4 regions of the Parasphingorhabdus pacifica genome follow, and region 1 is predicted to be linked to each of the others. Evidence: riboswitches for the same ligand, from Rfam matches in the RefSeq annotation. Region 1 holds a riboswitch; each other region holds the start of a gene.
What was found. A riboswitch is a leader RNA that binds a small molecule or an ion and turns the genes downstream of it on or off. The one in region 1 is predicted to bind cobalamin.
Positions count from the first base shown of each region.

Region 2: linked by a shared signal. The riboswitch ahead of ACYVAN_RS21920 (ribonucleoside-diphosphate reductase subunit alpha) and the one ahead of cobN (cobaltochelatase subunit CobN) in region 1 are both predicted to bind cobalamin.
Region 3: linked by a shared signal. The riboswitch ahead of ACYVAN_RS20790 (ABC transporter substrate-binding protein) and the one ahead of cobN (cobaltochelatase subunit CobN) in region 1 are both predicted to bind cobalamin.
Region 4: linked by a shared signal. The riboswitch ahead of ACYVAN_RS21715 (Rossmann-like domain-containing protein) and the one ahead of cobN (cobaltochelatase subunit CobN) in region 1 are both predicted to bind cobalamin.

Region 1 covers NZ_BAAGYS010000002.1:225,806-228,000, forward strand. The annotation lists gene cobG (precorrin-3B synthase) at 1-971, opposite strand, end outside; cobalamin riboswitch at 1,104-1,229, shown strand; gene cobN (cobaltochelatase subunit CobN) at 1,362-2,195, shown strand, end outside.
Region 2 covers NZ_BAAGYS010000014.1:371,333-373,527, reverse strand. The annotation lists gene ACYVAN_RS21920 (ribonucleoside-diphosphate reductase subunit alpha) at 1-916, opposite strand, end outside; cobalamin riboswitch at 1,037-1,247, opposite strand; gene ACYVAN_RS21915 (ABC transporter substrate-binding protein) at 1,391-2,195, opposite strand, start outside.
Region 3 covers NZ_BAAGYS010000014.1:134,364-136,558, forward strand. The annotation lists gene ACYVAN_RS20780 (putative bifunctional diguanylate cyclase/phosphodiesterase) at 1-163, shown strand, start outside; gene ACYVAN_RS20785 (MSMEG_6728 family protein) at 244-717, opposite strand; cobalamin riboswitch at 985-1,168, shown strand; gene ACYVAN_RS20790 (ABC transporter substrate-binding protein) at 1,268-2,195, shown strand, end outside.
Region 4 covers NZ_BAAGYS010000014.1:330,911-333,105, forward strand. The annotation lists gene ACYVAN_RS21705 (NAD(P)H-dependent oxidoreductase) at 1-18, opposite strand, end outside; gene ACYVAN_RS21710 (GNAT family N-acetyltransferase) at 159-716, opposite strand; cobalamin riboswitch at 835-1,001, shown strand; gene ACYVAN_RS21715 (Rossmann-like domain-containing protein) at 1,181-2,011, shown strand; gene ACYVAN_RS21720 (PLP-dependent cysteine synthase family protein) at 2,008-2,195, shown strand, end outside.

The DNA of each region.
Region 1 (2,195 bases):
GTCCGCCCCTGTTCCCGGTCGACGACCAGGCCGTGCGCGCCCAGGTCCGACAACCACCGGTCCGCCTCGTCGGCGGGCAGGCCGGGCAGGACGATGGTTCGCCACGGTGTCAGGCGGAGCTCACCGGCGGTGCCGGACGCAGCGGCGATGATATCCACCTGCTCCGGCGACAGTCGGCCCAGAGGTGCTCCCACACCCACGGTGATCCGCCCGTATTGCCGGAAGAGCTCTCCGACCTGCGCATGTGTCGGCAACGGCCGCGCGGGAACAGGTTCGGGCGGGCTCCAGACGGCGTCGCGCACGGCCAGCACCTTGCCCGCGATGGCCTGCACGCCGTTGTCGAGCTCGGTCAGCCGCCAGGCCAGCGATCCCTGGCGGCCGCGCTCGGTGAGAAATGCCTCCGCGGCGGCCACGGCCGCCCGCGCGGCTTCGCCCGGGGCCACGCGGACACCCGAGTCGGTTCCGGCCAGCAGCAACGCGATCGAGTCGGAGCGCAGCGGGTACAGACAGACGTCGGCGGCGAGCGCGGCGACGTCGCCCCCACCGCCGTCCACCGCGAACAAGAACCGTCCCGGCAGCTCGGCGAGGTCGGGGATCGCGCAGAGCAGGACGTCGAGCTCGTGGGCAACGGCACGCACGTCCCACATCGCGTCCCCATCGGCGGTGGGCGAACCGAGGACGTTGCGGACCCGCTCGTGTGTCGCGGAAGGCAGCAGGCCGACCGCGGCCAGCCGTTGGGCGAACTCCTGCCCGCAACCGGAGTTGAGCCCTCTGACCTGCAGGTTCGCCCTGGAAGTCAGCTCCATTCCCCCACTTCCCAGTTCCGCGGCAGCCTCACCGACGGCCCGGAACTGGGCGGTCGTCATGGCTCCACCGGGCACGCGCACCCGCGCGAGGCCACCGTCCGCGGCTTCGTGGACACGGAGAGCACCGGGGCAGGCGTCACGTTCGGCTCTGGAAGTTTCGAACACGCGCCGATCCTACGGTCCGCGGTAGTTGCGGACGCAAAACGCGTTGCTGCGACGCGCGTCATGCCGGGGTCAACTTGACGGAAGATCGGCCTGTTGCGGAGAGTGGTCACAGCATTTGAGCGGCGACAGGCGGAGGAAGCCGGTGCGAGTCCGGCGCGGTCCCGCCACTGTCACCGGGGAGCGGACTCCACGACAGGTCACTGCCCCGCAGCGGGCGGGAAGACCGGAGCGAGCGTTGATCCGGAAGCCAGGAGACTCCGGTCGCCGCGCCCGACGACCCGGGGGCGAGGACCCCCGAGGAAGGCTCACCATGCGCAGCAGACGCACGTCTCGCGTCTCCGTGTTCTTCCCCTTCACCGTTCAGGTCTCCATCGCCGAGGAGCGAACCGCATGATCCTGCTTCTGTCCACTTCGGACACAGACCTGCTCAGTGCGCGGGCCAGTGCCGCCGAGTACCGGCTCGGAAACCCGGCCCGGCTCGGCGTGGACGACCTGCCACCGCTGCTCGAAGACGTCGACCTGGTGGTCGTGCGCCTGCTGGGCGGACGCCGCGCATGGGAGGAAGGTCTCGACGCCCTGCTGGCCGGCCCGCGCCCCGTCGTCGTGCTCGGTGGCGAGCAAGCGCCGGACGCCGAACTGATGGAGTGCTCCACGGTGCCCGGCGGCGTGTGCGCGGAAGCACACTCGTACCTGGCCCAAGGCGGACCCGAGAACCTCACCCAGCTGTTCAACTTCCTCTCGGACACGGTGCTGCTCACCGGCAACGGGTTCGAACCGCCCGCCGAAACGCCGCGGTGGGGCCTGCTCGACCGCACTCCCCGCCGCGACGAGGGCCCGACCGTGGCGGTGCTGTACTACCGCGCGCACCACATGGCCGGCAACACCGCCTTCGCGCACGCCCTGTGCGACGCCGTCGAAGACGCGGGTGGCCAGGCGCTACCGGTGTTCTGCGCGTCCCTGCGCGCCCCCGAGCCGGAACTGATCGAGACGCTTCAGCGCGCCGACGCGCTCGTCGTCACCGTCCTCGCCGCCGGTGGCACCCGCCCGGCCACCGCCACCGCCGGTGGTGACGACGAAGCGTGGGACATCGGAGCGCTCGCCGATCTGGACATCCCGATCCTGCAGGGACTCTGCCTGACCAGCAGCCGAGAGGCCTGGCAGGAGAACGACGAAGGTCTGTCCCCTTTGGACATGGCCACTCAGGTTGCCGTGCCCGAGTTCGAC
Region 2 (2,195 bases), on a different contig from region 1:
CTTTGCGTTTGCCGCCCTGGTTGACCGCGACCGCCGTGTCGTTGGCGACCTTCAGGAACGGTACGACGCCTTGGGACCGGCCGTTGGTGCCGTTGATGTGGGAGCCGATTCCGCGGACCGGTGTCCAGTCGTTGCCCAGGCCGCCCGCGTACTTCGACAGCAGTGCGTTGTTGCCGATCGAGTGGAAGATCCCGTGCAGGTCGTCGTCCACTGTGGTCAGAAAGCAGGACGACAGTTGCGGTCGGGTGGTGCCCGCGTTGAACAGGGTCGGTGTCGAGCACATGAAGTCGAACGACGAGAGCAGGCGGTAGAACTCGATCGCCCGCGTCTCGGGGGCGTTCTCGTTCAGGGCCAGACCCATGGCCACGCGCATGAAGAACGCCTGCGGCAGTTCGAAACGGGTCCCGTCGTGGTGCAGCAAGTACCGGTCGTAGAGGGTTTGCACCCCGAGGAAGTCGAAGGACAGGTCCCGGTCGGCGTCGAGCGCCGCACCGAGCCGTTCGAGGTCGAAGTCGGCGAGCCGCGGGTCGAGTTGCTGCAGCTGGACCCCGCGTCGCACGTAGTTCCGGAAGTAGCCGGGGTAGTGCTCCCGCATCTGTTCCTGGTCGGCCTCGGTGGCGGTTCCGGCCAGGTAGCTCAGGGCTTCGCCACGGAGGTTGTCGAGCACCAATCTGGCGGTGACGGAGGAGTAGCCGGGTTCGGCTTCGACGAGGGTCCGTGCCGCCATGACCTGGGCGAGGGCGAGTTCGTGCCTGTCGATGCCGTCGTAGGTGTTGCGGTGCACCTCGCGCAGCACTGCTTCGGGGGAGACGTCGTCGATGCCCTCGCACGCCTGCCGGACCACGGTGGCGACCCGGTTCCAGTCGGTGTCCGGCAGCGTGGCGGTGTTCGTGTTCGTGTGTGGCGTGCCGGTCACGGCGCTTCTCCTCGCGAGTTCGAAGAACGCGGGAGAGCACGTGCTGGAGACGTCGGTGACGCGGTGCGCTGCCGATCGTCCGAGCAGACCCACCCGCGAGGTCCCGGACAGCGCGCACTTGCGATGCGCGCACCGATGGCAGGTCTTCGGACTCACGGGCGCGCCGGCTGTTGCCGGTTCCTACTGGTCGTGGCTTCCCGGACGGTTCGCCCAGTGCCTTCGTACGACGGTCGTTCCCGTTCACCGCTGCGGGGCAGTCCCGGATTCGCACCGGGTTCCCTGTTGTCACACCGGTGCGGGGCACCGATGAACCATCAGCAAGCGACACACTACATGTTGGGTCTGCGATCCCAATCAGGGTCCAGATGGCGCGCCGGATTGCGCTGTTTCGGCTGTGGAGCACCTTCGTCGCGCCCGCCGAACCAAAAGCGCCGGGCATCCAACACGGAGTGCCCGGCGCTCTCGGTCGGTGGATCAGGAGTTGCCGACGATCTTCTCCAGGTCGTCGAGGACGAGGTTGGCGCCGAGCGGCCCGAGGCCGAGGAACCACCGGTCGTCGGACACCTCGAAGGCCTTGTTGTCGCGCACTGCTCCGAGGTTGGACCACTGGGAGCTGGCGACGAGCTCGTCCTGCCGCTGCTTGGCGGCCGAGCCGTACGAGCTGTAGAAGAGCAGGTCGCCATCGGCCTGGCCGATCTGTTCACGGCTGATCTCCGTGAAGGTCTTGTCGATCCGCTGGTTCGCGGGCCTGCTGAAGCCGACATCCTTGAGGATGGTGCCGATGAACGAGCCCTCGCCGTAGAGGCGCATCGTGCCGTCGCCCGAGGTGGTGCGCAGTGCGCTGACCTCGGTTTCAGCCGGATTTCCGACCTTCTTGCCGATCTCGGCCGCCCGCTTCTTGTAGTCGGCCAGGATCTTCTCGCCCTCGGCCTTCTTGCCGAGAGCCTCGGCGTTGAGCAGGAAGTTCTCCTTCCACGGTTCACCGACGGTCTCGGCGAAGACGGTGGGCGCGATGGCGCTGAGCTGCTCGTACTTGTCTTCGTCCCGGACCTTGCTGCTCAGGATGAGATCGGGTTCGAGCTGAGTGATCTTCTCCAGGTTCGGTGACCCGATGGTGCCGACCGTCGGCACTCCCTTGGTCTTCTCCGCGAGGTAGGGCTGCAGGGAGTTCGTGGCGTCCGGAGCAACGGCCCCGACCGGTTTGACCCCCAGCGCGAGGACCGAGTCGAGCTCGCCGGTGTCGAGGACGACCACGCGCTTGGGTTCTTCGCTGACGGTG
Region 3 (2,195 bases), on a different contig from region 1:
CCGCACGTGCATTGCGGAAGGAGTCGAGACCGCCACTCAGTACCGCCTGTTGCACGGTCTCGGCGTGGACGCCTACCAGGGGTACTTGTTCGCGGCTCCGCTGCCGGTACACGAGTTCCGGGAACTGCTCTCGCGCTCACCGTTGCCGCTTCCGGACGGATAGCAGCCCCGCAACTCCTGAATTCTCGGAATCCCAGTTCCAGGACATCTCCGCGCAATCGATTGCCCCGACGACCGGAGTGGTCAGTCATCGCGCGAGCGGTCCGAGACCGGCCACACGTACGGCAGATCCGATCGCACACCGGGAAAATACCTGCGGTAGTGGCCCGGGTCCTTGCGCAACAGCGCAGACTGGTGGCTGCGATGGAATCGCCGATCACCGAGCCACGGCGGCAGTTCTCCGACGAGGGCCAGTTCCTCCCGGGTTCGCACGGTGGTGGTACCGGCCGCCCGTTCCAGATCGGCAGCGATCGTCGCGGCACATGTGTCCCGGTAACCGGCCGAACACCACACGGCGCACACGTCGAGGCCGTAGCGGGCGAGCAACTCCGCGTAACCCGTCCACATCACGACCGCGGGATGGGTACGCCAGCCGTACCCCGGCACCGTCAGCGCGCGGAGGACCTGCATCGTCTCCACCCGTTGCTTGCCAAGTCGCTTGGTGTCGAGCACGCGCGCGGTCTCGATGAAGTCCGGATACGGGAGAAAGGTCTGCACGTCCTGCAGTGTGTTCCCACCCACTCCCACTCGCCAAGGCAGCGGAGAACCACCGACCGCCCGAACCAGCTGCCGTCGAAGCCCGGAGCACCCCTCTTCTCGTGATTTCGAACGCCCCGATACCGATGAATCACAGGAGAATCCGACGCCGTGCAACGCTGCAGCTTGGGCGAAACGCGCGCCGCACACATCCCGGCCCCGTCGCTCACGTCGCCACCGACGACATTGTGCGTCACATCATGGTCCCCATCTCGCCGCACATTGCCGTGATAGCGTCCGGCTGCCAGTAATAGCCATCGTGAATGGCTTGGGAATCCGGTGAGAATCCGGAACTGACGCGCAGCGGTGAGCGGCGACGAGCAGGAACACGGCCACTGGGCGAACTGCCCGGGAAGGAGTTCCCACTCGGACGACCCCGAGTCCGAAGACCTGCTGGCCACTCAGTCGAACGCGTTTCGGCTGAGCGGAAACCGTAGGACCGGGCTTCGCGACCGAGCCCCGCACGGGGAGGAAATCCGTGGCGAAAAACTTTTCCGCCTGCTGTACCGCTGTGCTTCTCACCGCAGCACTCGCGCTGTCCGGCTGTTCCGGGGGAACAGCTGCCGAACCGGATGCCGACGCCGGTGACCACCTTTCGCTGGACAACTGTGGTGAACAGGTTCAGCTGGAGCACCCGCCGCAGCGGGCTGTCGCGCTCAACCAGGGCAGCGCCGAGATCATGCTGGCCTTGGGCCTCTCCGACCGGATGGTGGGTACCGCGACCTGGACGGATCCCGTACTACCGGAGCTGGCTGAGGAGAACGCCGAGGTACCGCGCCTCGCCGAGAACTACCCGTCGTTCGAGCGCGTTCTCGCGGCCGAGCCGGACTTCGCCGCATCGTCGTTCGCCTCGACGCTGAGCAAGGGTGGCGTGGCGACCCGCGCGCAGTTCGACGAACTCGGAGTGCCGACCTACCTCTCCCCCGCCGACTGTGCGAAGGACAACAGCGGCAGCGGCGACGGCGCCCGGCACGAACCCCTGAAAATGGACCTCGTCTACACCGAAATCCGGGAAATCGCCCGCATTTTCGACGTGGCGGAACGGGGTGAACAACTCGTCGCCGACCTGCAGAACCGAATGCGCGAAGCCACCGCCGACATCGACGCTTCGCACGCGAGACTGCTCTTTTGGTTCGCCAACTCCGAATCGCCGTACATGGCAGGCTGCTGCGGCGCACCGGGAGTGATCACCCGCACGCTGGATGCGAAGAACGTCTTCGACGACACCAAGCAGGAGTGGCCGCAGATCAACTGGGAGACGGTCGCTCAACGCAATCCCGATGTTCTCGTGCTGGGAGATCTCACCCGGAATTCGGAAACCGCCGAGACGGCCCGAAGCAAGATCGAATTCTTGGAGACGCATCCGGTGGCACGTGAGATGGACGCGGTCGAGAACGACCGGTACGTCCCCCTCACCGGACAGGCGATGAACCCGACGA
Region 4 (2,195 bases), on a different contig from region 1:
TACCCACAACACCTTCATGCCGACCCCTCGAACCTCGTCTGCCGCTTCCGGCTACGAGCATCCGCCCGCCCACCGGGAACACACGAGTGGCCGGATGGACACCCTTCGAAAGAATCGGGCCACAACCTCTGTGGTCCGGACCGGGCGGCTTCCGGGCATCACCCGCTGACCGGGACCGGGATCTCGAAGTGGACGACGGGGCTGTAGTCACTGTTCTGCCGCGCGTCGTAGACCTCCTTGGCCACCCCGCGCCAGAACGACTCGGCACCCTCGATCGCCGGGTTCGTGTGCAGGTAGATCGTGTCGTATCCCGGCTCGTCGGCGATGAATCCGCACGCCATGTCGACGAGCTCGCGAGCCAGTCCGTGACGGCGGTGTTCGGGGCGGACGTACGTGCGGAAGATCTGCGCCGCGCCTTCCGCGCCGTAGCGGTCGGCGATCCACCTGGGATGCGGCGGACTCTTGGGGCCACTGGCCCGCACCGAGGCCGTGCCGACGACCTCGTCACCGAGCACGGCGACGAACAAGGCGTGGCCCGGAGTGCGGAAGTAGCTCGCCTCCATCTCGATCACGTCCGCATGCCACTCGGACACGTAGCCGTGCCCCATCACGCGGTAGAAGGTATCGAGCATCAGCGTGCGGGCGCTCTCGATGTCGGACCGGCACGCCCGCCTGACCTCGTACTCGCCGACCGCGCGGACCTCTTCCCGGGACACGTCTCCACCTCCGTAGACGAACTATTGAAAAGCACTTTCTATTGCATACTACTGGCGACAAAACGTGATCTAGGACCTGGAAGCCTTGACTCCACCCCCAGCGGCTGAAAAGTTCATGCGAAAGTTCAAGCGATGGTGCGCAGGAAGCCGGTGCGAATCCGGCACGGTCCCGCCACTGTGAGTGGAGAGCCACCTCCACCTGAGCCACTGCCGAGCACTCGGTGGGAAGGCCGGGGGTGACGTCGACCCACGAGTCAGGAGACTCGCACCGTCGTGCCGATTCGTACGGGGTCGCGGAGCCCCGGAGGAGGTACCCGTGCACTCGGACAAGTGCGTCATCATCCCGCTGACCATCCGACCGGAACGGTTCTCGGCAGCTCCACACGTCGTGTGATCCCCGCAGGCGCTGATCCTTCGCGCCCGCACTCGGCATCACCACTTCTTCCTCACGTGTGGAGACATCTGTGCCTTCTACTCCCCCACCTGCCGACCTGCGCGTCGGCGACAACCAGCTGGACCAGCTGATCGAAGCGGCCCGAGCCGACGGAAACCCGGCGGACACGACCGCCTCCGTGGCGTTCCTTACCGTGCAAGCCGCGCAGCACTCCGGCCGCCGGACCAGCTACCTCAACACGGTGCTCAGCGTGCGCATCGGAGCAGCCGTCGGATCCTGCGCCGTGGAGCCGGGGCAGATCAGCGACGACGTGGTCACCGACACCGTCGGCCGCGACATCGACGAGCTCCTCTCCCATCCCGAACGGGCCGTGCGGATGGCCGCACTCGACGCCTACCTGGCCCATCTCAGGCCACACGCCCAGCATCCGGCCGCCCGGACCGTCCGGATAGCCCCCGGAACCTCCCTGGAGAAGTCGATGGCACGGGCTCGGGCCGTCGCCCAGCTCGTCCCCGGCGGCGGCCGCGTCGCGGTGATCGGAGTGGTGAACTCGCTGCTGTCCGCACTGCGCGAGCGCGGGATCGACTACGTGCCGTGCGATCTCAAGGGCGGCCGCACCGAATGGGACGAACCCGTCCTCGAAGATCACCGGCAAGCGATCGAGCAGGCCGATGCCGTGCTCGCATCGGGGATGGTCCTGAACAACACCAGCTTCGACGACATCGTCGAGCAGTGCCGCGAACTCCGGCTGCCGCTGGTGATGTTCGCGCAGACCGGAAGCGCCGTCCTCCGCGAGCTGCTCGGCACCGACATCACCGCCCTGTCCGCCGAGCCATACCCCTTCTTCTGGCTGACCGGCGACGCCACCGACCTGCACTGCTACCGGGGTGATCGACCATGACGCTCGCCCAACAGGCGCCCGCGCGCGGCGGGCGGAAGTGCGACACGCTGCTGGATCTCATCGGTGACACCCCGGTGCTGCGAGTGGACACACCGCTGCCGCGGAGCCACCCGGGTTTCTGGGCGAAGCTCGAAGGGCTGGGCCCCGGCACGATGAAGGCTCGCGCGGCGCTGTCGATGCTGCG